3 regions of the Salinicoccus sp. Marseille-QA3875 genome follow, and region 1 is predicted to be linked to each of the others. Evidence: predicted binding sites of a transcription regulator. Region 1 holds the regulator's gene; each other region holds the start of a gene.
The links. The regulator LexA, encoded in region 1, represses DNA repair genes until DNA is damaged. The targets are predictions, from matches to a motif close to CGAACATATGTTCG.
Positions count from the first base shown of each region.

Region 2: ACY8DT_RS02630 (YolD-like family protein) is a predicted target of LexA. The motif match lies at 4,977-4,990, and genes of this name have one in related genera.
Region 3: parE (DNA topoisomerase IV subunit B) is a predicted target of LexA. The motif match lies at 2,272-2,285, and genes of this name have one in related genera.

Region 1 covers NZ_CM143103.1:2,376,921-2,387,736, forward strand. Annotated here, with positions in the region: gene ACY8DT_RS12035 (protein adenylyltransferase SelO) at 1-173, shown strand, start outside; gene ACY8DT_RS12040 (ketopantoate reductase C-terminal domain-containing protein) at 302-1,183, opposite strand; gene panB (3-methyl-2-oxobutanoate hydroxymethyltransferase) at 1,258-2,076, shown strand; gene panC (pantoate--beta-alanine ligase) at 2,060-2,905, shown strand; gene ACY8DT_RS12055 (CAP domain-containing protein) at 3,016-4,014, shown strand; gene lexA (transcriptional repressor LexA) at 4,068-4,682, opposite strand; gene ACY8DT_RS12065 (hypothetical protein) at 4,824-5,069, shown strand; gene ACY8DT_RS12070 (DUF896 domain-containing protein) at 5,138-5,374, shown strand; gene tkt (transketolase) at 5,388-7,373, shown strand; gene ACY8DT_RS12080 (YneF family protein) at 7,445-7,687, shown strand; gene ACY8DT_RS12085 (hypothetical protein) at 7,761-7,919, shown strand; gene ACY8DT_RS12090 (ABC transporter ATP-binding protein) at 8,056-9,837, shown strand; gene ACY8DT_RS12095 (ABC transporter ATP-binding protein) at 9,830-10,816, shown strand, end outside.
Region 2 covers NZ_CM143103.1:490,287-501,102, reverse strand. Annotated here, with positions in the region: gene ACY8DT_RS02665 (NAD/NADP octopine/nopaline dehydrogenase family protein) at 1-848, shown strand, start outside; gene ACY8DT_RS02660 (DUF2188 domain-containing protein) at 897-1,313, opposite strand; gene ACY8DT_RS02655 (secondary thiamine-phosphate synthase enzyme YjbQ) at 1,386-1,784, shown strand; gene ACY8DT_RS02650 (hypothetical protein) at 1,949-2,122, shown strand; gene ACY8DT_RS02645 (metal ABC transporter solute-binding protein, Zn/Mn family) at 2,170-3,111, opposite strand; gene rpmG (50S ribosomal protein L33) at 3,363-3,512, shown strand; gene ACY8DT_RS02635 (bifunctional 5,10-methylenetetrahydrofolate dehydrogenase/5,10-methenyltetrahydrofolate cyclohydrolase) at 3,679-4,560, shown strand; gene ACY8DT_RS02630 (YolD-like family protein) at 4,555-4,932, opposite strand; gene ACY8DT_RS02625 (alpha-amylase) at 5,070-5,354, shown strand; gene ACY8DT_RS02620 (manganese-dependent inorganic pyrophosphatase) at 6,092-7,015, opposite strand; gene ACY8DT_RS02615 (cysteine hydrolase family protein) at 7,071-7,622, opposite strand; gene ACY8DT_RS02610 (MFS transporter) at 7,627-8,811, opposite strand; gene ACY8DT_RS02605 (nicotinate phosphoribosyltransferase) at 8,917-10,368, shown strand; gene nadE (NAD(+) synthase) at 10,376-10,816, shown strand, end outside.
Region 3 covers NZ_CM143103.1:2,708,286-2,719,101, forward strand. Annotated here, with positions in the region: gene parC (DNA topoisomerase IV subunit A) at 1-278, opposite strand, end outside; gene parE (DNA topoisomerase IV subunit B) at 271-2,256, opposite strand; gene plsY (glycerol-3-phosphate 1-O-acyltransferase PlsY) at 2,473-3,057, shown strand; gene acnA (aconitate hydratase AcnA) at 3,125-5,830, opposite strand; gene mscL (large conductance mechanosensitive channel protein MscL) at 6,085-6,456, shown strand; gene ACY8DT_RS13835 (YfcC family protein) at 6,631-7,995, shown strand; gene ACY8DT_RS13840 (bifunctional folylpolyglutamate synthase/dihydrofolate synthase) at 8,074-9,336, opposite strand; gene ACY8DT_RS13845 (valine--tRNA ligase) at 9,352-10,816, opposite strand, start outside.

The sequences.
Region 1 (10,816 bases):
GTAACCACCTTGTCGAAGAGGCTTTATTCTATGCGGTGAAGACAGACGACATGACCAAAGTTGAGAAACTGGTGGAGATATTCAAAAATCCATACAGTGACGAACACGATGAATATTATAAAAGACCGCCGAAAGATGAAGAGATGATTCAAAATACATTTTGCGGTACGTAAAAAGCTGTCCGGCACTGATTTGTGCCGGATAGTTTTTTGATAATATAAAATGTTTTACGACTGGCGCTGTAAGTGTGGGTGGTTTGACTCGAGTTATGGCGTCAAGCCCTGCTGTCAATTTAGTTTTATCAATTGTTCCCACGGGTGAACCCATATGAATATCCCTTCAGTAATGTGTAGATGACATCGAGTACAGGGGTGCTCAAATCGCCTTTATTATCGTGGAAGTATTTCTGGATAAATTCATATTCAGTCTCTTTCTGATCCATCACATCGTAATACATACTTGTGCCCATATGGTCCGGATAACTTTGGAAAAGCTTTACCGACTCGTCGATGAAATCATCGGTTATTATGTCAGATTCCTGATTAATAATTTTCTGGCCTTCTTTCAGCAGCTGCTTTGTCAGGTCAACGACATCCGCGTCCTTGAAGATTTGTGCAGTATTCTGTGATAACGCCGTCATCGTATTCACGCCCAGGTTAATCAGAAGTTTTTCATAACGCAGTTTTTCAAACTTGTCATTTTTGATGATTTCAAGTTCCACATCCTGGTCTGATTCAAGCTGCTCGATCAATTCATCAAGGTGACGGTATTTTTTATTTTCGATGATCAGTCTGCTGTCCCTGAAATGTTCTATGTAATCGTGTTTTTTCTGGCCGCTGATATAGACGACTGCCGGTATGCTGTTTTTGAACCAACTATCATAACCCATGCCATTTTCACACAGTATGATATCCGTGTCATCATGGGAAATTTCCGAGATGGTACTAACTAAACTTCTTAGAGCTGTTGCTTTTGTGGAAATAAAAATTATATCAAATTTCGTTTCATCATGATTGTCAATCGATTGAATAAAATAATCGTAATCAATATATTCATTGTTTTCCAATATGGTAAAGCCGTTCCTTTCAGTTCTTGAGAATAGAGTGATGTCCAAATCCATTGATTTTAATTCTCTGGCAATGATGCTCCCGACCGCTCCGATGCCGATACAGGCAATTTTCATAATATTCCTCCGAATGATTTTATATTAATATGGTAAAATAATTATAACTTATCTGACATACAGGGGGAAGATTAATGAAATCTACAATGGATTTTATCGAAATGAAACAAAATAAAGAAAAAATTACGATGCTGACGGCGTACGATTACCCGAGTGCGCGCCAGGCGGAGGCGGCTGGTGTGGACGTGATACTCGTCGGTGACTCACTCGGCATGACTGTGCTGGGCTACAATTCGACTATAGAGGTGACTCTTCAAGATATGATCCATCATACGAAAGCTGTGAGAAGAGGAGCGCCCGATACATACATTGTTGTGGATATGCCGTTTGGCACTTACCATGTGAGCAGTGAAGAAGCGGTGGGAAATGCAATCAGACTCTATCAGGAAAGTGGTGCAGATGCTGTTAAGATAGAAGGCGCACACCTTAAGAATTTTGTACATATATTAGTCGAAGCCGGTGTTCCTGTTGTCGGGCACCTGGGGCTGACACCGCAGTCTGTGGGTATCACAGGTTTTAAAATGCAGGCATCTTCAAGGGAGGAGGCGGAAGAATTATTGGCTGCACTCGAGACATTTGAAACGCTTGGTGTGGTCATGACCGTTCTCGAAGCGATCCCGAGTGACCTCGCGGTAAAGGCTTCAGGGAGGGTGGATATTCCGCTTATCGGCATCGGTGCTGGTGTCGGCACTGACGGACAGGTACTTGTCTATCATGATATTTTAAAATATGGCTCGGACAAGCCGCCTAAATTCGTAAAGCAGTATGGAGATATGGATGAAATTGGGGTAAAGGGTATTAAGCAATATGTGCAGGAAGTGAAAGAGGGTAAATTCCCGGACGAAAAGACTACTTATAAAAAGAAGGTTTATGAGGATGAAGACAACAAGTAAAATAAATGAAATAAGAGAATTTTTAAGTGCTGAAAATATAGGTGAAATAGCCCTGGTTCCGACTATGGGCTATTTGCACAGCGGCCATTTGAAGCTGGTCGAGGCAGCCAAAAAGCATGGTGATACTGTAGTGGTCAGCATATTTGTCAATCCTCTGCAGTTCGGTCCTGATGAAGATTTTGACAACTACCCCAGGAACCTGGATCAGGATCTTAAACTGCTGAAGGAAAATGGGGTTGACTATGTGTTCCATCCTGAAGTGCATGAGATGTATCCTGAAGAAATGGAACTCGAAATCTCGTTGAAAAGTATGGCAGACGTACTTGATGGTGTTAAGCGCCCGGGACACTTCGAAGGCGTCGTGACCGTGGTCAATAAACTGTTTAATATCATCAAGCCGCATTATGTCACCTTTGGCGAGAAGGACAGGCAGCAGCTGATGATTGTCCAGAAGATGATAGAAGATTTCAATCATGATATAGAGATTCTGGCAGTGGAAACAGAACGTGAAGAAACAGGACTTGCCAAAAGCAGCAGAAACACGAACTTGAATGAGCAGGAATTGCTCGAAGCTCCTCATGTTTACAAAAGTTTGCAGCTCGGCAATAAACTGATTCAGAGCGGCGAAAGGGATGTTGAAGAAATATTGAAACAGATCACCGCTCACATTAATGAAAATACTTCGGGTACGGTGGATGACGTTCAAATTTTAAGCCATCCCGATCTGGGAATAATGACGTATGTTGTCTCGAATGTTATAATATTCATTGCTGTACAATTTGAAAGAGCGAGATTAATCGATAATCTGATGGTGAAAATAAATGAATAGAATTATTAAGAGAATGATATTGTTGATGAAAATTACACGGAATAAGAGCGACAGGATATTTTTGATGAATTGATTTTTAATCAATACTGAAGACTGAAGCAGGTGAAGCCATGTTTAAAAAAACAATCGCATTTTTAATGTTACTGCTGGTTTTATTTTTCTTGTACCCAGCCGTTGAGTCATATAATTTTAAAAATGGATTAAATAAGAGTTATGCCAACGAATGGTTGAATCTGTATGTGCTGCCAAACTATGATACTTCTAAAATAGAGCAGGTCAACAGTACACAGTCATATTCGATTGAATACAATATTGGGGAAAGATTTGAAGCTGAAGCTGAAGATGTCAATGCTGTCATCGACAGTGAATTTTCCGGAGAATTTCATATCATGGATAAAAATGATATCTTTCATATTCTTCTAGTGAACGACAGAGAAATTACAGGACTTTATACTAATGATGATGAAGTGACCATCGACTCTATCAATATAGAAGATATGGACCGTGAAACTATAAGAGAAATTTACGATCATCCTGTAAAAACGGTTGATAAGGGCGGAAAACATCTGGTAGTGGAAAATGAAGAATATGATGTTTTTGAAATCAATGATAAGTATGTCTATTTCTTTTATGATGTGTATGAGGAAGATGCAGTCAACGGGCTTCTGACAGTGGATAAATCAGAGATGAAGCACAGCGACACAATGTATAATCATCCGCCTGAAAAAGATAACGAACGATTAAACTATCATCTGATCAATGCGACAAGGGAAAAATATGGTGTGGCCCCATTGGAACATGAGGACTTGGTCAGTGAAGCAGCCGGAGGGCACAGCAGAGATATGTCGGAAAATGACTTTTTTTCCCACGAGTCACCTGACGGAAGTACTTTAAAAAGCAGAATTGAATCTTTGGAAGTATCTTATAGACTCGCAGGAGAAAATATTGCCATGGGCCATACTTCGCCAATATTTTCACATCACAGTCTGATGAACTCTAAAGAACACAGAGTGAATACGCTGAATGATAAATATACACATTTGGGTATCGGTGTTGAATATAATGATGAAGAGGTCCCTTATTATACAGAGAATTACATTAAAAAATAGATTCGTCCGGATTCTCCGGACGAATCTATTTTTATTATAATGATTTTTAAATTTTAAAATTCTCTGAACAGACCGACCACTTTTCCAAGGACAGTCACACTGTCGAGGTAGATCGGTTCGAGTGCAGTATTTTCAGGCTGCAGACGATAATATCCTTTTTCCTTATAAAACCGCTTAACAGTCGCTTCGTCCTCTTCGGTCATTGCTACGATGATATCACCATTATGGGCGATGTTCTGTTTCCGGACGATGACCCGGTCCCCATCAAAGATGCCGGCATCGATCATACTGTCCCCGGCTACATTGAGCAGGAATATTTCACTGTTATGGTTTGCTGTAAAATGTTCAGGTAAAGGGAAGTATTCATCAACATTTTCAACTGCCGTAATAGGGAGACCTGCTGTGACCTTACCTAGGACAGGCACCTGAATTACTGGAGTATGTGCCTGATTTTCCGCCTGGACGATTTCAATCGCCCTCGGTTTAGTCGGATCTCTTCTGATATAGCCTTTCTCTTCCAACTTTGCGAGGTGTCCATGTACGGTGGAACTGGACTGCAAACCTACTGCATTTCCAATTTCCCTGACACTCGGTGGATAACCTTTTTCTTGAACTGTTCTTTTTATATATTGATAGATCTGTTTCTGTCTGTCACTGATTTCTTTCATAGTAAGACCTCCAGCCCTTTATTATTTATAATGATAGCATAAGTTCGGACATCTTACAAACGTTTGTTCGCTAAACACTTGACTGAGAACAAGTGTTCTGTTAATATTTGATTACAAACAAATGTTCGAGGAGGATGACTGATGTTTAAAGAAATCAAAGGTTTTTCTTTATTATTCATAGCAGTAGTGATGATCGGCACAATATATATCTATTCTAACAATTATGGAAAGAACGCACATTCTGATAATATATATACACAAGAAGTACACAATGAAACAATGGCAATCGAACACGATACGAACGCATTAGATGAAATTATTGAAGAAAAGATGTTGACCACCGAGGAAATTGATAGTGATATGAAGTCCGTCACTATGGGAAAATAATTATTTAAGTATGAGAATGTACTCATACTTTTTTTTGTGTTAAATTATATAGGAAAGGATTGATTTTCATGCTTGAAAAGAAAAAACTCGATCGCATCAATGAACTTGCGAAGAAAAAGAAAAATGGTACTCTGACTAAGCCGGAAGCAACTGAACAACAGGAATTAAGACAAGAGTATTTGAAAACTTTCCGCAAATCATTCAAAGCCCAGGTTGAACAGACTAAAGTCATCGACCCCGAAGGCAGTGACGTGACTCCGGAAAAGTTAAAATCAATTCAACGAGAGAAAAATATTAGAAAATAGAGGAGATATTAAGATGGCTTTTGATAATACTGATCAATTAGCAATTAACACTATCCGTACACTTTCAATTGATGCAATTGAAAAAGCAAATTCAGGTCACCCTGGACTGCCGATGGGTGCTGCACCTATGGCATACACATTGTGGAGCAAACATCTGAACTTCAATCCGAATTCAATGGATTGGTTCAACCGTGACCGCTTTGTGCTCAGTGCGGGGCATGGATCAATGCTGATCTACAGTTTACTTCATTTATCAGGTGGACTTGAACTTGAAGAAATTAAAAACTTTAGACAATATGAGTCCAAAACACCAGGACATCCTGAATTCAAACACACTGAAGGTGTGGAAATTACAACGGGGCCTCTGGGGCAGGGCTTTGCTATGAGTATCGGTATGGCTATGGCTGAGAAGCATCTCGCCGCTAAATATAATACTGAAGATTATAAAGTGGTTGATCATTACACTTATGCACTTGTGAGTGACGGTGATTTAATGGAAGGGATTTCTCACGAAACAGCTTCGTTCGCAGGTCATTTGAAATTGGACAATCTGGTTGTCCTTTATGATTCCAATGATATTTCACTTGATGGCGACTTGGATAAAAGCTTCTCCGAAGATATTAAAAAGAGATTTGAAGCATACGGCTGGGATTATCAGCTGGTAAAAGACGGTAACGACCTGGAAGAGATCGACCAGGCGATAAACAATGCCAAAAAAGCGGATAAGCCTGCAATGATCGAAGTGAAAACTGTCATCGGATACGGTGCGCCCAACAAATCCGGTAAGAGTGATGCACATGGTGCGCCGCTCGGCAGTGAAGAACGTCAGGCTGCATTTGAATATTACGGTTTAGATCCTGAGAAAACTTTCCATGTTGAGGAAGATGTTTATAAACGCTTTAATGAATCATTGAATAAGCGCGGCAATGAAACTCAGGAGGCATGGGAAAATCTTCTTGAGGAATACAGTAAAGATGAACCGGAAAAACATGCTGAATTCATCGCAGCAATCAACGAAGAAGTACCTGCTGATTATGACGCAGAGCTGCCAAAATATGATGCAGGCACTAAAAAAGCGACACGCGGCACTTCAGGAGACATGATTCAGGCATTGTCCAAATCAGTCCCATCATTGTTCGGCGGTGCAGCTGACCTTGCCGGAAGTAATAAAACTTCTGTCAGCGGTGAAGAAGATTTCAGCAAAGATAATTATGCCGGTAAAAATATCTGGTTCGGTGTGCGTGAATTCGCAATGGCAGCCGCATTGAACGGCATGTCCGCACATGGCGGCATCAAGCCTTACGGCGGAACATTCTTTGTATTCAGCGACTATTTAAAACCGGCAATCCGTTTAAGCGCACTGATGAAACTTCCTGTGACCTATGTATTGACGCATGACTCCATCGCAGTGGGCGAAGACGGTCCGACACATGAACCAGTCGAACAGCTGGCCGGTTTACGTGCAATTCCGAACTTGAATACAATACGTCCGGCAGACGGCAATGAAACAAGAGCTGCATGGAAAGTTGCCATTGAATCCACAGATACACCGACTGCATTGATTCTGACACGTCAGGATGTTGAAGTGACTGATGTGGATTACAAAGCAGTCGATGAAGGTGTCAAACGCGGCGGTTATATCATCTATGATAAAGGTGATGATGCAATCGTCTTCGCTTCAGGAAGTGAAGTTTCACTTGCAGTGAACGCAGCGAAGAAGTTGGAAGAACAGGGCGTTAACATCAAAGTCGCTTCCATTCCTAATATGCAGGCATTCATGAAGCAGGATCAGGATTATATAGATAGTGTTCTGAACAAAGATATTAAAAACAGAACAGCTGTAGAAATGGCTGCGAGCCTCGGCTGGCACAAATTTACAGGCATTGACGGCAAATTATTGACGATTGATACATTCGGAGCAAGTGCCCCTGGTGACATCGTAGTTGAAAAATATGGTTTCACAGTAGAACAAGTGATGAGAACCGTTTTAGAAAAATAGTTTGTTGAAAATTTAATGATTTTAAGATAAACTATATAATGGTTTATGTACGGAGAAAGAGGTGAAGTCGCTTGGCTACATGGATTTGGATACTCATCGTTATCGTTGCACTTGTTGGTGGTTTAGCTTTAGGATTCTTTCTTGCGAGAAAGTATATGATGGATTACTTGGAGAAAAACCCGCCGATAAATGAAGATATGCTACGCATGATGATGATGCAGATGGGTCAGAAACCATCGCAGAAAAAAGTGAATCAGATGATGAGTATGATGAATAAAAACGCAGGCTCTCAGAAAGAGCGCGCTAAAAAATAACGATAGTATTTGTGAACCGCTGGTCTACGAAAGAGGATCGGCGGTTTTTTGTGTTTTTGGATTCGAGTTCGATTTGAAGTTGGAATTTGGCATTGTCAAATCGAATTCGATGTGTGATTTCGATTTGAAGGTCAATTTCGGCACCGTCAAATCTGATCGGAAGTGGGTCAGGGACATCGACATCGCTCCGACCGGCGGAGTCAGATTCGATAAAGTGTCATTCTCCGAGTAGAATAAAATACAGGCATGCTGTGAAATTTACAGCATGCTTTTTTATGTTTACGACTTTGTAAGTATTTCATATTTCGAAATATATGGTAAAATTTTAGTGGGAGAGATGTGGATGTAAGGCAAATGGGGGATTAAGAATGAAAGTCTTTAAAAAATTGTGGTGGTTTTTTAAACAGGAGAAAAACAGCTATATATTCGGTATATTCATGCTGATACTTGTTGCATTGATGGAGCTGATACCGCCTCAGATCATCGGAATGGTGATAGACGGCATTACTGAAGATACGCTGACGCCAAGGGGTTTGACGATATTTATCGCTGTATTATTGGTTACAGCAGTTTTTACATACATATTCAGATATTACTGGAGAATTTTGATTTTCGGTGCGAGTCACCGGCTGGGCAAAATATTACGTAAAAGAATGTATGATAAGTTCTCTCATATGAGTCCTTATTTTTATCAGAAGCGGAGGACGGGGGACCTGATGGCTCATGCGACCAATGATATCCGTGCTGTTCAAAATACGGCCGGGCCCGGTATTTTGACCATAGCGGATTCAATCATAACAGGCGGGGCGGTACTGATCACCATGGCCATCACTATCAGCCCGAAGCTGACTTTGATTACAATGATACCGCTGCCTTTCATGGTCGTTTTGACAAGTTACTACGGAAAGCTTTTAAACAGAGGATTCAGAAAAGCACAGGCTGCTTTCAGTGAATTGAATGATAAGACTCAGGAGAGTATTGCGGGCATTAAAGTGACTAAAACATTCGGTTACGAAGAGAGTGACCAGAAAGATTTCAAAGCACTCAGCGATGATGTTGTAGAAAAGAATTTGAAAGTGTCAAAGATTGATGCACTGTTCGATCCGACGATTACGCTTGTTATCGGAACCAGTTATTTTCTTGCAATCATCTTTGGTGCCCAGATGGTTCTATCTGATGAAATCACTTTGGGACAGCTGATTACGTTTACCACTTATCTTGGAATGATGGTATGGCCGCTACTTGCGCTGGGTATGTTTTTCAATCTTGTGCAGCGCGGACGTGCTTCATATGAAAGAATCGAAGAAATCATGCATACACAAAATGATATCGGTCATGATTATCTGATCGAGGACGCTCCCGACGGGGATATCAGATTAAATATAGGTTCGTTCAACTTCCCGGGAGACAATGAAGTAGCGCTTCGCGATGTCGACTTTGACATAAATAAAGGGCAGACGGTGGGTATTGTCGGCAGGACCGGTTCAGGTAAGAGTGCCATCATCAGACTGTTACTGCGTGAATTTGATACGAACAATCCGAATGATATCACATACGGTGATGTAAGTTTAAAGGACTATAACATTAAAAATCTACGTGCGCAGTTCGGATATGTACCGCAGGATCATTTCCTCTTCTCGACAACTATCAGGGAAAACATTGCGTTCAGTAATCCTGATCTGGATGACGAGGTCATTCATGAAGCAAGCAGATTGAGCAATATACACGAAGATATACTCGGCTTTTCTGAAGGCTACGGAACTGTTGTAGGGGAGCGCGGTGTATCATTGTCCGGCGGACAGAAGCAGCGGATTTCCATCGCAAGAGCGCTCATCACGGATCCGGAAGTGTTGATTCTGGATGACTCGCTGTCTGCAGTCGATGCCGAAACAGAAGTTAACATTTTACAAAATATCTCAAAAGTCAGAAAAGGCAAGACGAATATCATCACAGCACACAGAATCAGTGCAGTATCGAAGGCGGACCTGATCATTGTCATGGATCGAGGGACCATCGTTGAACGCGGCACCCATCAGGAGCTGTTGGATGCGGGCGGCTGGTATTATGAAACGCATAAACAGCAGGCACTCCGTCAAAACTTGACGGATGAATTAGATGATTTAGTGAAGGGGGATGAGTCATATGAATGATACAGTCAACTTGACTGCACGCGATCAACTGAAGGTCCTCCTCCGGCTGCTCACATATACCTTCCCTTTCAAAGGCATCATCGCGTTGGCATTTGTGATGCTCGTCCTGTCCACTGTCGCAGGGATGGTCGTTCCGTACCTGGTAATGGTGTTCATTGATGATTATTTGACACCGGCCGTATTTCCCGAGCGGGATATGACTGTGCTTATTGCAATATTTCTTATCGTGCAGATTGTCGGTGCTATCACGACCTACATGAATATATATTTATTTCAGTATTTGGCATTCAAAGTGATTCAGCAGCTTAGAATCGATGCTTTCAATAAGATAGGTAAACTAGGCATGAAGTATTTTGATAAAGTGCCCGGTGGGAGCATCGTGTCTCGTCTTACGAACGACACTGAAGCGATAGTGGAGATGTTCATCGGTGTGTTTGCCACATTTCTAATGGCATTTTTCATGATGGCCTCAAGCTATGTAATGATGTTCGTGCTGGATGTGAGGCTGGCATTCATAGCCCTTATATTCATGCCGCTGATATTTTTGATCATGCTGGTCTACCGTAAGTATTCAGCGATATTCTTTTCTCATGCAAGACAGTTATTATCTGATTTAAACGCAAAGTTATCGGAATCCATTGAAGGTATGAAAATCATTCAGGTGTTTAATCAGGAAAACAGATTGCAGGAAGAATTCAGAGAAATCAATGAAGACCATTATGAATATAATATGAAAACCGTGCGTCTGGATGGGTTATTATTAAGACCGGCAATCAGCATGATCCAAATACTGGCCATCGCAGTCATTTTAGGCTATTTCGGACTGCTCAGTTTTGAAGGGTCCATTACAGCAGGCTTGATTTTTGCATTCATCCAGTACATGGAACGGTTCTTTGAACCGATCAATCAGGTGAGTCAGAATTTGAGTATATTCCAGCAGGCATTAGTCGCAGCGAGCCGTGTGTTCAGACTGATTGAT
Region 2 (10,816 bases), 880 kb from region 1:
TCATGACATGTCTGCCGACAAATATTCTGCTTGAGATATTCAAAGAAATCGGACCGCATCTAAAAGATGGACAGATGATTTACATCAACGGTGCGAGCTCCATGTTCAGCATTCTGATCCATCATTATTTAAAAGAAACAAGACCGGAGCTTGAAGTATATATCGGTGAATCGATGTCACTGACGTACGCGGCAAGATATGACTACACGGCAAACGAAGCGGAAGTCATTCTTTACAGTGAACACAATCTGTTCAGTGCGTATCCTGCTGCAAACACAGAAATCATGCTTGAAAAGCTGGATACACTCTATGACTGCTTCGTGCCGGCGAAAAATATCATGGAGCCCGCACTCAATAACGGCAACCCGGAAAGCCATCCGGCGCCTGCCATTTTAAATACAGGATTTATCGACAACCATGGCGATGAATTTTATTTGTATAAAGACGGTGTGACAGAGCATACGATAAAAGTGATTGAAGAAATCGACGTGGAACGCCAGGAGATTTGTAAAGCGCTGGACTTCGATGCGGTGGATAAATCTGAACGCTCGATCCGGAGCAAGTATTTCAAAGAGGGTGCGTCACTGCAGGAGCAGTATAATACGAGCCCGATCTTAAAAGATCTGCTCGGGCCGACACATCTTGAAAACCGCTATATCGTAGAAGATGTGACGAACGGCCTGATGCTTTGGCAGAGCATCGCAGAAGCGGTCGATGTGAAGACACCGACCATCGATTCAATCATCCACCTGACACGCCTGATGCTGGAAGATGAGTATTTCAAAAATCCGCTCACGCTCGAAAGACTCGGCCTTGATGCAGGCAAGGATTTGAACGGGCAGGTTTAAATATTGTTATCCGCCAAAAAAGCACTCAGATTTTCTGAGTGCTTTTTATCATTCATTTTTATTGTGGACTTTGACGTCCGTACCGCGGTTGTCGGCAATTTCTTTCGCTCTCTTTTCCGCATCTTTCTTTTTATCAAAAGTCGCGCTCGCCTGCTTGGCACCGACTGTTTTCACTTTCCATTCGTCATCCTCGAAGTACACCTCGACGTCATTATCAATCAGTTCCGGTCCGCGGCTGTCGTCATCGTCATCATGCTTTTGGAGACTTTTATTCTCCAACTTCTTCAGATCTTCGTCTGATGCATTTTTGTACCATTCCTGTGCCTGCTCAGTACCGATTGGAATCGCGCGGTTCTCATCGTAGCCGTCTTCAAGCATCGCATTGATGATGTCGATCGCTTTTCTGCGTTCCAGACGTTCCAGATTTTTGAGGGAATCCGGATAATCATTCATAGTATAAGCCAAGTTAGTACACTCCTTTTAAATATTCTAGTATTATTATACCCAAATAGATTATTTCTAATTGAGGAGGCCGAAATGTTTTTTACTTTCAATGTTGAAACATCTGCACGGAATATATTCGTCAATATTGACCACCTGGCGTCGGAAGTGCTGCAGAAAAGCGGGATCAGTAATGGCATCATCACGATTTTTACGCCGCATACGACAGCTGGAATCACGATCAATGAGAATGCAGATCCGGATGTCACAAAAGATCTGGTTTACGGGATGGAAAAGACTTTTGACAATAAAAAGGAATATCAGCATGCAGAAGGGAATTCGGACTCGCATATGAAATCTTCTCTTGTCGGTGCAAGTGAGACTTTGATTGTGCATAACGGTGAAATCATTTACGGTACATGGCAGAGCCTGTATTTTGCGGAGTTTGATGGTCCAAGGACGAGAAAAGTCCATTTCAAAGTGATAGAAGGCTGATGAAAATAAAAAAGCCTGCAATCTCTTAGGAGAAGAATGCAGGGGATATATTAGGAAATATCACTTATGTAACTATTTACATTTTAACCCTATTTCGAATGGTTGTCTATAGTTTCTTTACCTTTTATTTACAAAATTAATATTTATAATGGAGGTTTTTGAAGATGTGGGATTTTATTAAAGGATTGATTGGTCTGGTGTTCAAGTTATTTATTATTGGACTGGCGGTTTTGGCAGCAGGAATTGCAATCATCGTTTTCCTTCTGAAAAAAGATGTGGATGAAATCAAGGAATTCACGGAACAGCTGAAAAGGGAAGGGCTTAAATTCAATCAATAAAAAATAACCGTACACGTGAGTGGTGCAGACTCATGTGTACGGTATTTTTATTCGTCGTTGAGCGCCTGATCGAGAATTGAAATATTTTCACGCATGATGGACTGATAAGTCGAATCTTCATCATCTTCATCGGTCAGCACTGAAAGGTTATGGAATTCAAGCGGCTCTGTATCAGTGGAATTCTGTATGGTATCCGTAATGCTTGAAGTGACATTCTGTTCATACAGAATATATTTGATGTTCTGTTCCTCGATGCTGTCAACGATCCTGGTCAGGTCCTGCTGGCTGGGTTCATCATTATTCAGGCCGTTGATCGCCACCTGTTCAAAATGGTATCTGTCAGCGAGATAGCCGATGGACTCATGTGAAATATAGACACTGTCACGGATGGTGTCTTCGGTCACATGTGCGAACTCTTCATCGAGATCACTGAGGTCCGCAGTCAAAGTTTCATAGTTTTCTTCATAAATTGATGCTGCGTCAGGGTTCAGTTCAATCAGCTTATCTTTAATCTGTTCAGCCATGGACTTTGCGAGGACCGGATCCAGCCAGACGTGGGGGTCGGTGGAACCGTGGTCATGTTCGGCGTGATCATCGTGTTCATGATCATGCTCATGCTCCATCAGATTCTCATCTTCAATGTTATCCGCTGCTGCCAGAAATGCGCTGTGTTCACCCACGGCATTTTTAATGCTGCCGGCTACGGGGTCGAATTCATCTGATGTATAGATGAAGAGGTCGCCTTCGGCAAAATCTATCATATCCTTCTGGGTGGGTTCATAAGTATGGACGTCGACACCTTTCGGATAGATGGTATGTGCCTCGACGCTGTCACCGCCGATCTGTTCTGCAAAACTTTTCAATGGAAAAACTGTCGTATAAATTTCAATGTTTTCAGCGGACTCCTCGGTGCTGCCTTCTTCATCACTGCATGCAGCAAGGAATATCAATAACATAAGTGTTGTCATAACTTTTAAAAAGTTGTTCAATATGCAGGCTCCTTTAAATGAGAATCATTACGTTTTAAAATTATATCGTAACAGTTACGATTAATCAATCATTATTTAATGAATTTATTAATAATATCAGTTGAAAAAATATTGTAAAGAATGTAGAATAGATTGGTGACTAAAATGAGGGTCTTAAAATATACCAATCATCTATTGATTTAGGTGATCAACTGGCCAGTTGATTAGGAGATAGACCTCACGTTAAATAACTTATATAGGAGGGAATATTGATGAGAGTAAATGTTACTTTAGCCTGCACTGAATGTGGTGACCGCAACTACATTACAACTAAAAACAAAAGAAACAATCCTGAGCGTATTGAAATGAACAAATATTGCCCAAGATTAAACAAATACACGTTACACCGTGAAACAAAATAGTATTTTGAAGGGGTACAAAATCTTATTAAAGAGATGCTGTATCCTTTTTTTATGGAATAAAACCCGGGCGAGCCGGGATGTGTCCCAGTTGCATGTTTTTAATAGGAATGCTGTATATATATGATACAATTGACTTAAAATAACGATTGGAAAAGGAGTACAAAAAATGACTACAATAATGGATGGTAAGAAAGTAGCCGCCCAATTATCACAAGAGATCAAAGAGGTCGTTGACAAATCACACAGTCTGGGTATTACACCTAAAATTGCTTTTGTCAGAGTAGGCAACCTGTCCGATTCGGTTTCTTATGAAAACGCGGCTGTTAAACGCTTTGAAAAATTAGGTATTGAAACAGAGCGTTTCTCTTTTCCTGAAGACGTTTCGGCAAGAGCTTTCCTGAGCCGTTTCAGAGAAATCAATGAAGATTATGATATTAACGGTATTTTACTGCTTCAGCCGATTCCAGAGCATATCGATATGAAGCGTGTAGTTGAAATCATGAACCCGGTCAAAGATATCGATGGTATGACACCGGATAATATGGGTAAACTCATCACTAAAGAAAAAGATCGTCTTGAGCCTGCGACACCAGCTGCGGTCATGGAAATGCTGAAGTTTTACGATATCGACCTAAAAGGTAAAAATGTGACTGTTGTGGGTGCAAGTGCCGTTGTGGGCAAGCCGCTGTCCATCCTGCTCATGAACCAGGAGGCGACAGTGACGACATGCAACCTGTATACGGATGATCTGAAAGCAAAATGTGAAAACGCAGATATCATCATCAGTGCGGCCGGAGCAGTGAACCTGATCGATGAACCGCACGTAAAAGAGGGTGCCATCGTTGTCGATGTAGGTATCAACTTCAATGATGAAGGCAAGCTCGTCGGAGACGTCAACTATGAAGCAGTCAAGGATAAAGCATCATATATCACACCGGTTCCAGGAGGAATTGGTGCAATCACGACGACAGTACTTGCATATCACCTGATGCTGGCAACAGATTACCAGAAAGAACCTGTGCTTTTCCTGGACAAGCAGCTGTCATAGCATAATAATATTTAAAATATCTATGAAAGAGATGAATACCATCTCTCCGTCATCATTTCTCTCACCGACGACAAGCATACTCCAGACATCAACAGAGATGATTTTCAAACGTACGGAAAAACGGTGACCGTCATAATAATATTCGATCTGCACTTGTCTTTTTAAGGCAAGTGCTTTTTTTAATGTACGGTCGATTTCATCAAGACGGTCGTCAGACAACTCGGGACGCTGGATTTTCACCTGATCTTCCTGCAGTTTCCGGACATTTTCAAATTGCTCCGGCATCGTGGCAAACGGCGCCCATTTGATCATGCCACGGCCCTCTGGAATATTTGAATTCAGCGATTCTCTCGGCATATCACGATAATCCATGACAATCCCTCTCTCTTTTGTATTTTCCAATTACCTACATTATACGAACGTATGTTCGATTAATCAAGGGCGGGGTTTTATTTACCTATTGAAAAATCATGTTAAAATGAACGTAGCAATCAGAAAAAGGTGACAGTATGAAGAAGTTAATCGTATTAATCATATTATTGGCAGCAGTGGTTTTAATACTCGTTTTACCGGTCGCGCCCGAGACGAGCGACACAGAAAGAGTCATCGTCGATCACACATTGAAAGTCACTGTGCACCCAGCCTGTTTTGAAGAGGCCGGGCTGACAAATTACATAGATGAAGTATCCTTCAGCAATGCGATTGGCAACTACGGATATGAAATCTCAGGAGAATGTTCAGAGGAAAAGCTGCAAGAGGGAAGAACGAGTATTTTAAGCAAGATTACGGAATAATAAAAAACTTTTAAAATAGATTGTTTTTTCTGATAATTGATGTTATATTATTGACATACCATTTTTTCATTCTTTCAACTATTATTTGGAAATAGCCTTCCAATGTAAAGAAGAAGCCGAGCATCGGCTTCTTTTTTGTGTTTTCAGGGGAGATTCACACTGGTGAGGCCATTGCAGGTATGTCTGTGGCAGATCTGCAGTGTCGGAATCGCACGATGATGCCGATTTTGGAGTGTGTCGTGCGAAATGGGATGTCGGAATCGCATGATGCTGCCAGTTTTGGAGTGTGTCGTGCGAAATGGGATGCCGGAATCGCACGATGATGCCGGTTTTGGAGTGTGTCGTGCGAAATGGGATGCTGGAATCGCACGATGCTGCCAGTTTTGGAGTGTGTCGTGCGAAATGGGATGCTGGAATCGCACGATGATGCCGATTTTGGAGTGTGTCGTGAGAAATGGGATGTCGGAATCGCACGATGTTGATGTATTCATTCAAAGCTTACGAATATACTTGAACAAAAAGGGACAGTCAGCCCACTAAGCAATATTCTGTCCGGAAAAAGAGTGGAAAAATGGATGGAAGTGCTCCGATCCAGTATCCCATCCGTAATCCACTCAGAAATCCGGACAGAATCGGGCACGCGGTCATTTCCATCCGGTTCGATAAATAAAAACCGGACAGAACCGCTATAATCGCGATTTCTGTCCGGTCCCAAACTTCCAAACTCCAAAACTCTCTTATCCCAGTGCTTTCGTAATATTCGGTACAACTTGTTTTTTACGGGAAACAACGCCTTCTAATAATGCTGTATCTTCATCGAGTGATACGTCGAATGCTTTTTCGACGACGCTGGCATCTGCTCCGAGTGCGATGACTGTTGAATCTGATTCCAAAATGTTTGTGATGACGAGTACGAACAGGTCATAGCCTTCAGCTTCTATTTCTTTTTCCACCGCTTCGGTCAATTCTGCTTTGCGGGCCAGCACCTCGTCCACATCGACAACGTTTATCTGTGCAATGCGTGTAGTTTTAGGTCCCATCTCGAATGATTTCGCATCGCCGGTAACCAGTGCTTCAGCTGATTTGTCTTTGGTTGAAGCGCCTGCTTTCAGCATTTCAATACCATATTCCTCCGGGTCCACTTCAGCGATTTTTTGCAAGGCCGCGCCTGCTGCCAAATCTTCATCAGTCGTTGTCGGTGATTTATAAAGCAGCGTGTCGGAAATGATTGCAGATAACATGAGCCCGGCCATTTCCCGGCTGATCTCAAGATCATTTTCCTTATACATTTTGTGGAGGATGGTAGCTGTGCATCCGACAGGTTCTGCTCTGTAGTAGAGTGGTGATTCTGTCTGGAAGTTCGCAATACGGTGGTGGTCCACAACTTTTAAAATGTTTGCCTGTCCAATATTCTGAGCGGACTGCTGGAATTCATTATGATCGACCAGGATTACATCATCGCCTTCGCCGACACTTTCAATCAGTTCAGGTGCGCCGACTTTGAAGTGATCGAGTGCATATTGTGTTTCTGCGCTGACTTCGCCAAGACGCGCAGCCACCACATCATTTCCTAATTTAGTTTCAATATCTGCAAGTACGATTGCAGAAGTGATGGTATCCGTATCCGGGTTTTGATGTCCAAAAATTTTAACTGCCATTATGAAACTCCTTTTCAAAATATGATAATTTTATTTTAACATTAGAAATCTGTACTTGCTATGGTTCAACTGTTGCACCCAGGGTATTTTTAAAGTGCTCCATGCTGACTCTGTGTCCGTCGGGATTGAACGAAGCGACACATGATTCCGGCACGATGATGTTATACCCAAGATTGTATGCCTCGACTGCCGTGTGCATAATGCAGATGTCCGTCACGACACCCGTCAGCACGACAGTATCGATACCGCGCTCCTGCAGAAGATGGTGGAGCGGTGTGCCGCTGAACGCGCTGTAGCGTGTCTTATCCAGGTAAAACACATTATTCTGACCTTCGATTTCTTTATATTTTTCCAAAACTTCGCCGTACAGCTCACGGCCGGGAGTCCCCGCAATGTTGTGCGGCGGGAACAGCTTGTGTTCCGGGTGATGTGTATCATTCTCAAAATGAAGATCCATCATGAAAAATATATCCTCGTCATTTTTATCAGCCGCATCAATTCTATCGGCAATACTCTCTTCCAGCGCAATCGCAGGTTCTCCTGCAGTCAATTTTCCGTTCGGCGCCACAAAGTCGTAAGAGTAGTCGATGACCAAAAGTGCTTTTTTCATATCATCATTCCTTTACATAATTTCTTTTTGAGATCATAAAAACAATATTCAAAATAAAAACCGCCAAAATCGCAATGACGAAGAAGAAAAAGTACATTGCGCCGTCTGTTCCCGTAATGACCGCACCGCCGATCACAGGACCGAGTATGCTGCCGATGCTGAAGGACATGCCGGCAATCAAATTGCCCGCCGGCAGGTTATAATCCGGCGTCATATCCGCCATATAGCTGATGCCGAGAGAATACATCGAACCGACAAAAATGCCCGCTAAAGCAAATAAAACCATCAGCATGGTAAACGAATCGTCATAGACTTCCATAAGTGAAAAAGTACCGAGGCCGAGCACCAGCAATATGCTGATCAGCCTGCCGCGGCCGACCCTGTCACCGAAAATGCCGATCGGCACCTGGAGCAGTATCGCGCCGAAAGAAAACATCGGCAGAATCCACGTCACTTCAGAAACTAAAAAATCATTCCTGAGAGCGAAAACCGGAAAGTTCGTGTTCAAAGAGCCTTCGAAAATACCGAACAGCATCGGCAGCAGGAAACATGCCCAGCTTGTGATGATCACCGCTTTGAAGTTTTTCAAAGTATTGAAGAAACTGCTCGGCACACCGGCATCGACCGGCCGTTCCTCCCGTGCCCCCGGCAGAAGGAATATGAGCGGCCAGGCAATCATGGTCAGCACCGCTGAGACAATGAACGGCAGTGCCTCGTTGATGACGACAAGCTCACTGACTTTCGGGCCGACCATAAAGCCGAATGAGAAGAACAGGCCGTAAAAAGCAATGATTTTGCCCATCTGTTCAGGCGGCGTCGATTGGATCAGCCAGGTCTGCGTACTGAAATGGAGCACATTATCCGCCACCCCGATAATCAGCCTCAGCACAAACCAGATCCATATATTTTCCAAAAAAGGGAATAAGAACAGTGATATGCCGACAGTGGCACCGCCTGCAATGATCATTGGAAGGTACCCGTATTTTCTAAGCGGTGCCTCGATGAACAGTGCAGATACGAACACTCCGATGTAAAGTCCGGAAGCATGCAGACCGCTTAATGTCGGAGAGATGCCACGGTTTTCAAATATGAATGAAATCAAAGGCAGAAGCAGTCCTTGGGAAAAGCCGGAAATACATACTATGATAGATAGGATAATGAATTTTCTTCTGAAACCGTTTGTATCCATGCAAACCTCCGATGTTAGAATGTTCCAATCTGATTATCCTGTGATAAAATGATTATGATTGAATTATAACTGATATATGCAAGTAATAGAAAGGGTGGACCAACAATGTATCAATACGAGGACGACAGTTTTATGCTTCATACAGATTTATACCAGATTAATATGGCAGAAGTCTATTATAATCAGAACATCCATAACCGCACTGCGATTTTCGACCTTTATTTCAGACAGATGCCTTTTGAAAACGGATACGCAGTTTTTGCCGGACTGGAAAGAATCATCGATTATATATCAAACCTGAAATTTACGGATTCGGACATAGAATACCTGCGGTCGCAGGACTACAGCGAAGAGTTTCTGGGCTATTTGAAAGGTCTGAAGTTCTCAGGGAATCTGCGTGCAGTGGAAGAGGGGCAGGTGGTCTTCAATAATATGCCGCTCGTGCAGGTGGAAGCGCCGCTGACAGAAGCACAGCTGGTTGAAACGGCACTGCTCAACATCGTCAACTATCAGACGCTGATCGCGACAAAAGCGAGCCGGATCCGCCAGGTTACACCGCATGACCAGCTGATGGAGTTCGGCTCCAGACGTGCACATGAATTTGATGCAGCCATCTGGGGTGCGAGGGCGGCAATCATCGGCGGCTTCAACGGTACGAGTAATGTCCGCGCTGCAAAGCTCTTCGACCTGCCGCCGAGCGGTACACATGCACATTCGATGATTCAGACATATGGCGATGATTATGAGGCATTCAAAGCTTACGCAGCAACCCATGAAGACTGCGTCTTTTTAGTCGATACTTTTGATACATTAAAATCAGGCGTACCCAATGCGATCAAAGTGGCGCGAGAGATGGGTGATAAGATAAACTTCATCGGTATCCGCCTCGATTCCGGCGATATCGCATACCTGTCCAAAAAAGCGCGTGAAATGCTGGATGAGGCAGGCTTCACTGAAGCGAAGATCATCGTATCGAACGACCTGGATGAAGTGACGATCTTGTCGCTCCAATCCCAGGGTGCGAAAGTGGACAGCTGGGGCATCGGCACAAAACTGATCACCGCCTATGATCAGCCGGCGCTCGGCGCAGTGTACAAGCTTGTTGCAGTTGAAAACAAAGACGGCAAATTTGAAGACCGGATAAAGATTTCCGGCAATGTGGAAAAGATGACGACGCCGGCGAAGAAAAATGTCTACCGCATCATCAATAAGCAGACCGGCATGAGTGAAGGGGAATACATCACGCAGTATGATGAAGTGCTGAATACGGATGAACCGCTTCTCATGTTCCACCCTGTGCATACGATCAAGCGCAAGCTGATCCATTCCTATGAAAAAGTGGAATTGTTAAAAGATATTTTTACAGAGGGGAAATTGGTTTATAAATCCAATACGGTGGAAGAGATAAAGGAAAGGCTTGACAGCAACCTTGCCATTTTATGGGAAGAGTATAAGCGTTTCTTGAACCCGGAAGAGTATCCTGTCGACCTGTCGAAAAAGTTGTGGCAGATCAAACAGGATCTGATAGAAGATGCAAGCAATAAAAAATTGGAGTGATTGAGTTATGAGACCACGTCAGCAGGAGATTATAAATGCACTGCATGCAAAGAGCGAAATTTCACCTGAAGAGGAAGCGAGGGAAATCATCGATTTCATCAAAGATTATATGAAGGGACACTTGTTCTTAAAATCAATGGTGCTCGGTATATCCGGAGGTCAGGATTCCACTCTGCTCGGCAAACTTGCCCAGATGGCGGTGGATGAGTTAAATGCGGAACAAAGTGAAGAGAAGTATTCATTCCACGCACTGAATCTGCCGTACGGCGAGCAGTCGGACAAGCAGGACGCCCTGGATGCGGTCGAGTTCATCAGCCCGACATCAGTCCAGAAAATAAACATCAAAGCATCGGTGGATGCGAGTGTCGATGCTTTGAAGGAAGCGGGCTATGAATTATCCGATTTCATCAAAGGCAATGAGAAGGCACGTGAAAGAATGAAGGCGCAG
Region 3 (10,816 bases), 330 kb from region 1:
CAGCCCTGGCCCAGACGGACCATGGCATCATAGATGCTCGACTCACCATGCGGGTGATAGTTGCCGATGACGTTACCGACGGCTTTCGCACTTTTACGATAGTTTTTATCAAATGTATTGCCTTCCCGGAACATCGCATAGAGTATGCGTCTTTGAACGGGTTTCAGGCCGTCTCTTACATCCGGGATGGCACGGTCCTGGATGACGTATTTACTGTACCGTCCAAAACGGTCGCCAAGAACATCTTCAAGTTTCAAATTCTGAATGTTTTCAGTCAATATCGTCGCCCCCCTCGTCCATATGATCGATTTCTTCATTTTCCAATATGCTGTTCTGGTCTTCTAAAGTAAAGCTGACATTCGATTCGATCCATTTACGGCGAAGTTCGACATTGTCTCCCATCAATGTAGTCACACGTTTTAAAGAAAGTGCCTCATCATCGATCGAAACCTGGATCAACGTCCGCGTTTCAGGATTCATCGTCGTTTCCCACAATTGTTCAGCCATCATCTCACCAAGACCTTTATATCTCTGCAGTTCGACTTTCCCGCCCATTTCTGACTCGGCCGACTCCAATTCCTCTTCGGTCCAGACGTAACGCACTTCATCTTTTTTCCGCCCTTTTTTCTTCAATTGGAATAAAGGCGGCAATGCGATATAAATTTTTCCGGCTTCAAAAAGCGGCCGCATATAGTTGAAAAAGAAAGTAAGCAACAGCACCTGGATATGTGCACCGTCCGTATCGGCATCGGTCATGATGATCACTTTATCGTAATTGGAATCTTCGACTTTGAAATCTGTCCCGACACCCGCACCGATTGTGTGGATGATGGTATTGATCTCTTCATTTTTAAAAATATCTTCAAACTTAGCCTTTTCCGTATTGATGACTTTACCTCTGAGCGGGAGGATTGCCTGGAACTTACGGTCTCTGCCCTGTTTGGCAGAGCCGCCGGCCGAATCGCCCTCAACAAGGAAGAGTTCATTCTTTTTGGCGTTTTTACTTTGAGCTGGTGTAAGCTTGCCTGACAGCAGTGTATCCTTTTTACGGTTTTTCTTGCCGTTCCTTGCTTCTTCCCGTGCTTTTCTTGCTGCCTCACGGACATTCCTTGCCTTAATCGCTTTTTTAACCAACTGGCTGCTTAACGTGCCGTTCTCTTCCAAATAGAATGGCAGTTTCTCGACAAGGGTTGATTCGACAGCAGCCCTCGCTTCATTCGTTCCGAGCTTGCTCTTAGTCTGACCTTCAAACTGGAGCTGGTGTTCAGGAACTTTAATCGAGACGATGGCGGTCAAACCTTCACGGATATCATTGCCGTCAAGGTTTTTATCCTTCTCTTTCAATTCTTTTATTTTTCTGGCATACTCGTTGAATGCTTTAGTAAAGCCGGTCTTAAAACCGATTTCATGAGTACCCCCGTCTTTTGTTCTGACATTGTTTACGAAAGAGATGATCGTCTCCGTGTACTGGTCATTATACTGGAAGCTCACATCAGCTTCGATCCCCTGATAATTCCCTTTGAACTGGACAATATTGCCAATTGAATCTTTTCCTTCATTCAAAAACTCGATGAAAGACTTCAAACCATCTTCATACTGGAACTCTTCAACTTTTTCGTCATCGCCGCGCGCATCGACGATTGTCACTTTTAAGCCGCTCAGAAGAAATGCAGATTCCCTCATCCTTTCAACGATCATTTCATAATTGAAAGAAGTACCGTGTTTGAAAATCCCCGTATCCGGTTTGAAAGTTACCGTCGTACCTGTTTTTTTAGTTTTGCCGGTCACTGAAAGCTTCTGATCGACTTTGCCGCCGTCCTTGAATCTTATTTCATGTATTTTTCCATCTCGGTGAATCTCTATATTCATCCAGTCACTCAAGGCATTGACCACTGAAGCACCCACACCATGAAGACCGCCTGATGTCTTATAACTGCCGGATCCGAATTTACCGCCCGCATGCAGAACTGTGAATATGACTTCAGGTGTTGTTTTTTTGGATGAGTGCATGCCAGTCGGCAGGCCCCGTCCATTATCTGTAATTGAAATACTGGCATCTTCGTTCAGTCTGATATTGATCTCATCACCGTAACCGTTCAATATTTCATCCACGGCATTATCAGCAATTTCATAAACAAGGTGATGCAGACCTCTCACATCGGTTGAACCAATATACATCCCCGGCCGTTTACGAACTGCGTCCAGACCTTCCAATATTTGAATTGAATCATCACTATAATTGTTCGTTTTTGACAAAGAGTAAACCTCCTACAAACATACGTTCGAATTTTTATCTACCTTACTATTTTTATATAAAAACGCAATCTTTGCAAGTCTCTGCTAAAAATTAATGACAAAATCACTAATTAGTTTACATAATATTATTATAGTAAACTAATGATTTTTTATCAATTTATAATATTTTATTTATATGGTAAACTATTAGTACCTGATAATAAAGGAGAGTCTAGAATGGGAAATATAATACTTCTGCTCATATTCAGTTATTTGATTGGCTCAATTCCATTTAGCTTACTCATAGGTAAAATATTTTATAAAGTAGATCTTAGAGAACATGGCAGTGGTAATATCGGGACGACAAACACTTTTAGAATTTTAGGCAAAAAAGCTGGAATTGTCGTATTGATTCTGGATATATTCAAAGGTGCGCTCCCAGTTTATATCACCATTCTACTGGCTATGGATATTCATATATTCATTCCGGGACTCGTCAGTGCGCTCGGTCATGTCTACCCCATCTTTTTGAAGTTTCGAGGAGGGAAAGCCGTTGCTACAGGTGGAGGTGCAGTGCTTGCCTACAATCCAATCGTCTTTATAATTTTAGTATCTGCATTTTTAATTACATTGAAATTGAGCAAATTTGTATCTTTATCGAGCATTGTAGCTGCAGTGGTATTGATCGTTCTTTCCTTGTTTTTACAGGATCCACTGTTCATGGCCTTTGCGATCGTACTTGGTTTTGTCGTCATCATCCGTCATATATCGAATATGAAACGGATTAAAGATGGTACAGAGTCAAAAATAACTTTTATGTAAATCGCTGTTAAAAACAAGATAACCCGGTGAAATCATATGATTTCACCGGGTTTTTCAAATGAATTGATTACTCACTTAATTTTTTTCTAAGTACCAGCGGTAAAATACCACCGTGACGGTAATAATCTACTTCCACTTCAGAGTCGAAACGTGCTTTGACCTGAATGACTTGAGCATTACCATCTGTATCAGTCACAGTAACATCGAGGATATCTCCAGGCTTAACTGTCTCGCCCACTTTGATATCAAATGTTTCACTGCCGTCAAGACCGTAGTCTTCAGCATTCTTTCCATCTACAAACTGGAGTGGAAGAACACCCATCATTACAAGGTTTGAACGGTGAATTCTTTCGTAACTTGCTGCGATGACAGCTTTGACACCCAGAAGATTTGTACCCTTGGCTGCCCAGTCACGGCTGGAGCCCATTCCGTAGTCGTCGCCTGCAACGACAACAAGACCTGTATTCTCTTCCTGATATTTCATAGCTGCGTCATAAATACTCATCACTTCACCAGTCGGCCAGTGAGTCGTGAAACCGCCCTCTGTACCCGGTGCAATCTGGTTACGGATACGAATGTTTGCAAATGTACCGCGAACCATCACTTCATGGTTACCACGACGGGAACCGTATGAGTTGAAGTCACGAGGAGAAACGCCCTGTTCGATCAACCATTTACCTGCCGGTGTATCTTTACCGATCGCACCTGCCGGTGAAATGTGGTCAGTAGTTACACTGTCTCCGAATTTACCAAGTACTCTGAGACCATTTATGTCGTTGATTGTACCCGGCTCTTTAGATAGATTTTCAAAGAATGTCGGGTTTTGAATGTAAGTTGATTCCGGCTGGAAATCATACATCGGCGCGTCAGTCGTTTCAATCTGGTTCCAAGTTTCATTGGATTCAAACAGGTTTTCATACTGTTTGCGGAAGAGTTCAGGTGTAACGTTGCTCATGACAGCGTCTCTTACTTCCTTGATTGACGGCCAGATATCTTTCATGAAAACATCATTTCCATCTTTATCCTGACCAAGCGGTTCTTTATTAAGATCGATATCAACAGTACCCGCCAGTGCATACGCAACAACCAGTGTCGGTGATGCGAGGTAGTTCGCTTTAACCAATGGGTGGATACGCCCTTCAAAGTTTCTGTTACCGGAAAGTACAGAAGATACCAGCATATCATTGTCGACGATTGTTTTTGTGATTTCAGGTTTTAAAGGTCCTGAGTTACCGATACAAGTCGTACAACCATAACCCACCAGGTTAAAGCCCAGCTCATCAAGGTATGGCTGTAATCCTGCATCTTCCAGATAGCCTGTAACCACTTTTGAACCTGGCGCCAGTGACGTTTTCACATATGGAGGCACTGTAAGCCCTTTTTCTACAGCTTTCTTCGCAATTAAACCTGCGCCCAGCATAACGTAAGGGTTGGAGGTGTTCGTACATGATGTGATTGCTGCGATAGCCAGGTCACCTGTTTTAAGCTCTGCTGTTGAACCATCATCGAAATGAACAGTACCGGTTTTGTCAAACTCGCTGGCATCAAGACCATGACCATGGTTGCCGCTCTCGGCAGTTACAGATTTTTCATATTCTTCTTTCATTTTAGAAAGTGGGATTAAATCCTGCGGACGCTTTGGACCGGCAAGTGATGGTTCCACAGTTGAAAGGTCCAGGTCGACGATATCTGTATATGTCGCTTCAACGTCAGGATCGAAGAACATATCGTTTTCTTTAAGGTATGTTTCAACAATCTCAATATGTTCTGCACTGCGTCCTGTCAGTTTCATGTAATCAAGTGTTTCCTGATCTACAGGGAAGAATGCGTTTGTCGCGCCGTATTCCGGTGACATGTTGGCGATTGTCGCACGGTCGGCAAGCGGCAACTCTGTTACACCGCGTCCGAAGAATTCGACGAACTTACCTACTACGCCGTGTTTACGGAGTAATTCGGTAACTCTGAGTGCAAGGTCAGTTGCTGTTGCACCTTCAGGTAAAGAGTTTTTCATACGCACGCCGATAACTTCAGGTACCGGGAAGTATGAAGGCTGCCCAAGCATTCCTGCTTCTGCTTCAATACCGCCTACGCCCCAGCCAAGTACACCAAGTCCGTTGATCATGGTTGTATGTGAGTCAGTACCGACTAGAGTATCCGGATAAGTAACAAGTTCATCATTTTCTTCTCTTACGTGGACAACATTTGCCAGGTACTCAAGGTTTACCTGGTGGACGATACCTGTTGCCGGCGGGACAGCACGGTAGTTGTCGAATGATTTTGTTGCCCAGTTCAGAAATTCATAACGCTCTGCGTTTCTTTCAAATTCAAGATCCATGTTTTTCTGAAGTGCCTGGTGAGTACCATATTCATCAACTTGTACAGAGTGGTCGATAACGAGGTCCACAGGTACTTCAGGGTTTATTTTCTGTACATCGCCGCCTACATCATCCATAGCTTTTCTGAGAGATGCCAGGTCGACTACTGCCGGTACCCCGGTAAAGTCCTGCAGGATGACACGGGAAGGTTTGAATGGTACTTCAGCATTGCTGAAGTTGCCCTCATCCCATTTCGCAAGCGCTTCAATATGTTCATCTTTGATTACTTCACCGTCGTACTGCCTTAAAACAGACTCGAGAAGTACACGGATTGAGTATGGCAATTTTGCCGTTTCTGAAAAACCTTTTTCTACTAATGTTTTCAAACTGTAATAGTTATACGTTTCATTATTTAAACTGAAAGTCTTTTTTGCATCAGTTTTGTAATTTTGACCCATTGTAAATTTGCCCCCTAAAATTAGTCTTATATATAGTATACCTGATAATCAAAGCTTGTAAACGGTTCACAATTCAAAGTATGATACGAATAATTAACGAATAATGATAACTAATACTTATTATTAAATGTGAGCAGCATAAATATTTATTATGTAAAAAATACAATAATACCACTTGTATTTACAACTCATTGGTGTATATTTGAAAAGTGGAATTATTACTTAATACACAAACTGATTTGGAGGAAAGAATTATGTGGCAGGAATTTAAAGATTTCATTTTACGGGGTAATGTATTAGATTTAGCTGTAGCAGTAGTCATAGGTGCAGCCTTCGGAAAAATTGTGGAAGCGCTGGTTGAAAACATCATCATGCCTACTATCGCATTGATATTTGGAGATACTGACTTTGCATCCGATTGGGTCTACATGGGCATCACTTACGGCGTTTTCATTCAAGCAATCATCGACTTTCTGATCATTGCAGCTGCAATCTTTGTATTCATCAAAGTGGTCAATAAGCTGACTAAAAACAGATTCGTCGAAGAAGAGGAAGAAGATGAGCAACTCGTACTGTTAAGAGAAATCAGAGATTCATTAGTAAAAGACAACAAACCGAATAACTAGAAAAAACCGGCAATTGCCGGTTTTTCTTTTTCCTTTTTATCCCTTCCGCCTGATCATATTCAGATTTCATGCTTCTGAAATTGAAAATGGTATACAAATAAGTAAATCGTTACGATATACTTAAAACGTACATTTACTTACAGGAGGCTGATTACTATATTAAAAAACATTAAAATGCCGCATGCATTCGTACTGATCTACGCGATTGTGATTGTGGCCGCCATCGCGAGTTATATCATCCCTGCCGGTGAGTATGACCGTTATGAAGATTCAGAAGGCAGACAGGTCGTCGATGAAACGACATTTACATATATTGATCAAAATCCTGTTGACTGGACACAGATTTTCACTGTCGTCCCGCTTGGCATGGTCGATGCTGCAAGTATCATATTCCTGATATTCATCATCGGTGGTGCCTTCGGAATGATAAACGGCACCGGTGCGATTGAAGCAGGCATCAACAAGATTGTATCTCTTTTAAAAAATAAAGAAATCATACTGATTCCGCTGACCATGCTGATATTTTCATTTGGCGGCGCGACATTCGGAATGGCAGAATCGACTCTGATATTCATCCCTATGGGAGTCATACTCGCACGTTCTCTCGGCATGGATGCAATGACCGGCATGTCCATGGTCGCCCTCGGAGCCGCAGCTGGATTCTCCGGCGGATTCATGAACATCTTCACCGTCGGTGTCGCGCAGGAAATTGCAGAACTGCCTCTGTTCTCAGGGATGGGTCTCCGCATCATCGTCCAGCTCGTCTTTGTGGCCATAGCGGCATTCTTCGTCTACAAATACGGTAAACGTGTCCAGAAAGATAAAAAAAACAGCTACATTTACAATCTTGAAAAAGAAGCAGGCTCTGAAACATATGAATTCAAAGAACTGACGAAAAGACATATTGCCGTTTTAATCGTAATATTGGCAGGCCTTGCTCTGATCGTCTACGGTGTTGTCAACGGCTGGTCGACCGGCACAGAGCTCGCAGCCATCTTTCTGGCCATGGGCATACTTTCAGGCTTCATCGGAGGCAACTCCCCGAATGGCATCGCCGAGGATTTCATCAAAGGCGCAAAAGATGTAACTTTCGGTGCTCTGATCGTCGGGCTCGCACGCTGTATATTATTGATTTTAGAAGACGGCTCAATCATCGATACGGTCATCTTCGCTGTCAGTTCAATACTTGAAGGACTGCCTGCAACAATCGCAGCAGTGGGCATGTTCCTGACACAGTTCATCATCAACTTCTTCATCCCGTCAGGTTCAGGCCAGGCAGCAACGACAATTCCGCTGATGGCACCTATCGGGGACATCGTCGGCATACCGAGACAATCTGTTGTACTCGCATTCCAGCTTGGAGACGGATTATCGAACTACCTGTTCCCTACTTCAGCAATTCTGATGGCGGGATTGTCAATTGCACAAATACCATATGAAAAATGGCTGAGATTCGTCTGGCCTGTCATGCTGACATGGGTGGTGGCAAGTTCAATCTTCATGGCCCTCAGCATCATCATAGGATATGGGCCATTCTAGATAAATAACCCGGCAAAAAGGAGTCAGACCTGTCATCAGGACCTGACTCCTTTTTAAAATGATTGAAATCTACACTGTCTATTGATTGAAGTGCTGCTTTACATCGCTGATGAAGTACAGGCTGCCGGTGATCAATAATAGATCTCCATCAAAGTCCTTGATGAAATTATGATAATCCTTAACCATTTTTTTATGAGGATGGGTAACAGCCTCATACATGACATCAAGCGGCAGAGATTTAAAGAACTCGAATTCAGTGACGTAAAATTCATCCGCAATTTCATTCAGTTTATCCACCATCGGGCCGATCGGCTTACCCTTGACAGCAGAGAACAGTATCGTAATCTTTCTATCGCCATAATAGTCTTTCATCGTTGAAACCAGTGCATCCACGGCTTCATTATTGTGCGCTCCGTCCGCAATGATCAAAGGAGATTCCTGAAGTGTTTCAATACGGCCGGTCCATTCGGTCTCTTCAATCGCATCGACCATCTTATTCAGGTCCAGCCTCACTTCGCCGCGTTCCTGCATCTCTACAAGCGCTGCCATGGCGAGTGCCGCATTTTCCCTCTGATGCATGCCGATCATTTTCAGTTGGATGTTTTCAAAGTCATAGTTTCCGTAATTAAAAGCAAATTCATTGCCCTGATGATAAATGAATATATCTTTATGAAGTTCAATGCTCTTGGCATTCTTTTCCGCCAAGACTTTCTGGACATGAGATTTGCTTAACTCATCGGCTATATTGTAAACGAGCGGAATATCCTTTTTGATGACGCCTGCTTTATCCTTCGCTATGTCGACCAGAGTATCACCGATAATTTCAATGTGATCGAGCCCGATACTGGTCAGTATGGTCATGACCGGTGAAAACACATTGGTCGAATCATGTGTCGCACCGAGTCCTGCTTCCACGATGACGAAGTCCACCGGTTGAAGTTTCCCGAAATAGAGGAACATCATGGTTGTGATGACTTCGAACTCGGTCGCTGCGCCCAGATCAGTGTTTTCAATCATCTCTTCTGCGACCGGACGGACTATGGTTGCCAATTCTGCGATTGTTTCATCAGAAACGGGTTCACCATTCAAAGAAATACGTTCATTGAATATTTCGATATACGGTGAAGTGAAAGTTCCGACCGAATAATCATTGGCATTCAATGCATTTCTCATATAACTCAATGTAGAACCTTTGCCGTTCGTCCCCGCGACGTGTATACCCGTGATTTTATTTTGCGGAGAACTCAGCTGCCCCAGCATCCATTTCATCCTTCCAATACCCGGCTTGATGCCAAACTTCATCTGGTCATGAATCCAAGATAAACTCTCTTGATAGTTCATTAAGATAATACCCCTTTACTCCAAACTTTTTAGACGCGATGACACTTCATCATACTGCGACTGATACTTGGCTTCTTTTTCTTTTTCCTGCTGCACCACGTTTTCAGGCGCATTCGCAACAAATTTTTCATTGCTCAATTTGCCATGTACACGTTTCAACTCATTCGCCAAACGGTTCTTTTCTTTGTTGAGGCGCTCAATTTCTTCATCTTTGTCGATCAGTCCTGCAAGCGGTAGAACGACAGTTGCGCCACTTACGACGCTTGTTTTGTCATCATCATTCTTATCGATGGCAGCTCTGATGTCAAGAGTACCCGGATTACAGAAGCGGTCGATGTAGTGCCTGTTCGCTTCCACAGCTTCACGTCTTCTGTCGTCTTTGACTTCTATCTTGATATCTATCGGTTTTGACAGAGGCGTATTCACTTCACTTCTTGTCTGACGGACAGATTTGATGATTTCCACGAGGAGCGCCATTTCTTTTTTCGCTGACTCATCCATATGGTCATTGTTTACGGCAGGCCATTCACTCGTAACAATTGTACGGCCGCCTTCGATTGTCTGATAAATTTCTTCAGTGACAAATGGCATGAACGGGTGAAGCATTTTAAGGATTTTATCCAACGTATAAAGCAGCACTGAACGAGTCATATGCTTCTCTTCATCAGTACCTTCAGTCATCGGAACTTTCGCCATTTCAATATACCAGTCACAGAAATCGTCCCAGATGAAGTTGTAGAGCAGTCTGCCGACCTCACCAAACTCATATTTCCCGGAAAGGCGTGTCACTTCTTTGATCGTTGTATTCAAGTTGGTCAATATCCATTTATCTGCAAGGGATTTTTTGCCGTCCAGGTCAATGTCGGACATTTTGAAGTCCGGGCCGATATTCATCAGGGCGAACCTGGAGGCGTTCCAGATCTTATTAATAAAGTTCCATACTGATTCGACCTTTTCATCACTGTAGCGTAAATCCTGTCCTGGTGTGGAGCCTGTCGCAAGGAAGTATCTCAGTGCATCCGCACCGTACTTGTCGATGACATCCATCGGATCTACGCCGTTGCCCAGCGATTTTGACATCTTGCGGTTCTCTGCATCACGTACAAGGCCGTGCAGTAAAACATCATCGAAAGGTTTTTCGCCAGTATGTTCCAGTGAAGAGAAAATCATTCTCGCCACCCAGAAGAAGATGATATCATAACCTGTCACAAGAACATTCGTCGGGAAGAACTTCTTCAGATCCTCAGTCTCTTCAGGCCAGCCCATCGTTGAAAACGGCCATAGTGCACTTGAAAACCATGTATCCAGCACATCTTCATCCTGTGTCCAGTTTTCAGCATCTTCAGGCGCTGTCATACCGACATGAACCTCACCGGTCTCATTGTGGTACCATGCAGGGATCTGATGCCCCCACCAGAGCTGTCTCGAGATGACCCAGTCGCGGATGTTCTCCATCCATGTATTGAATGTCTGCTCGAAT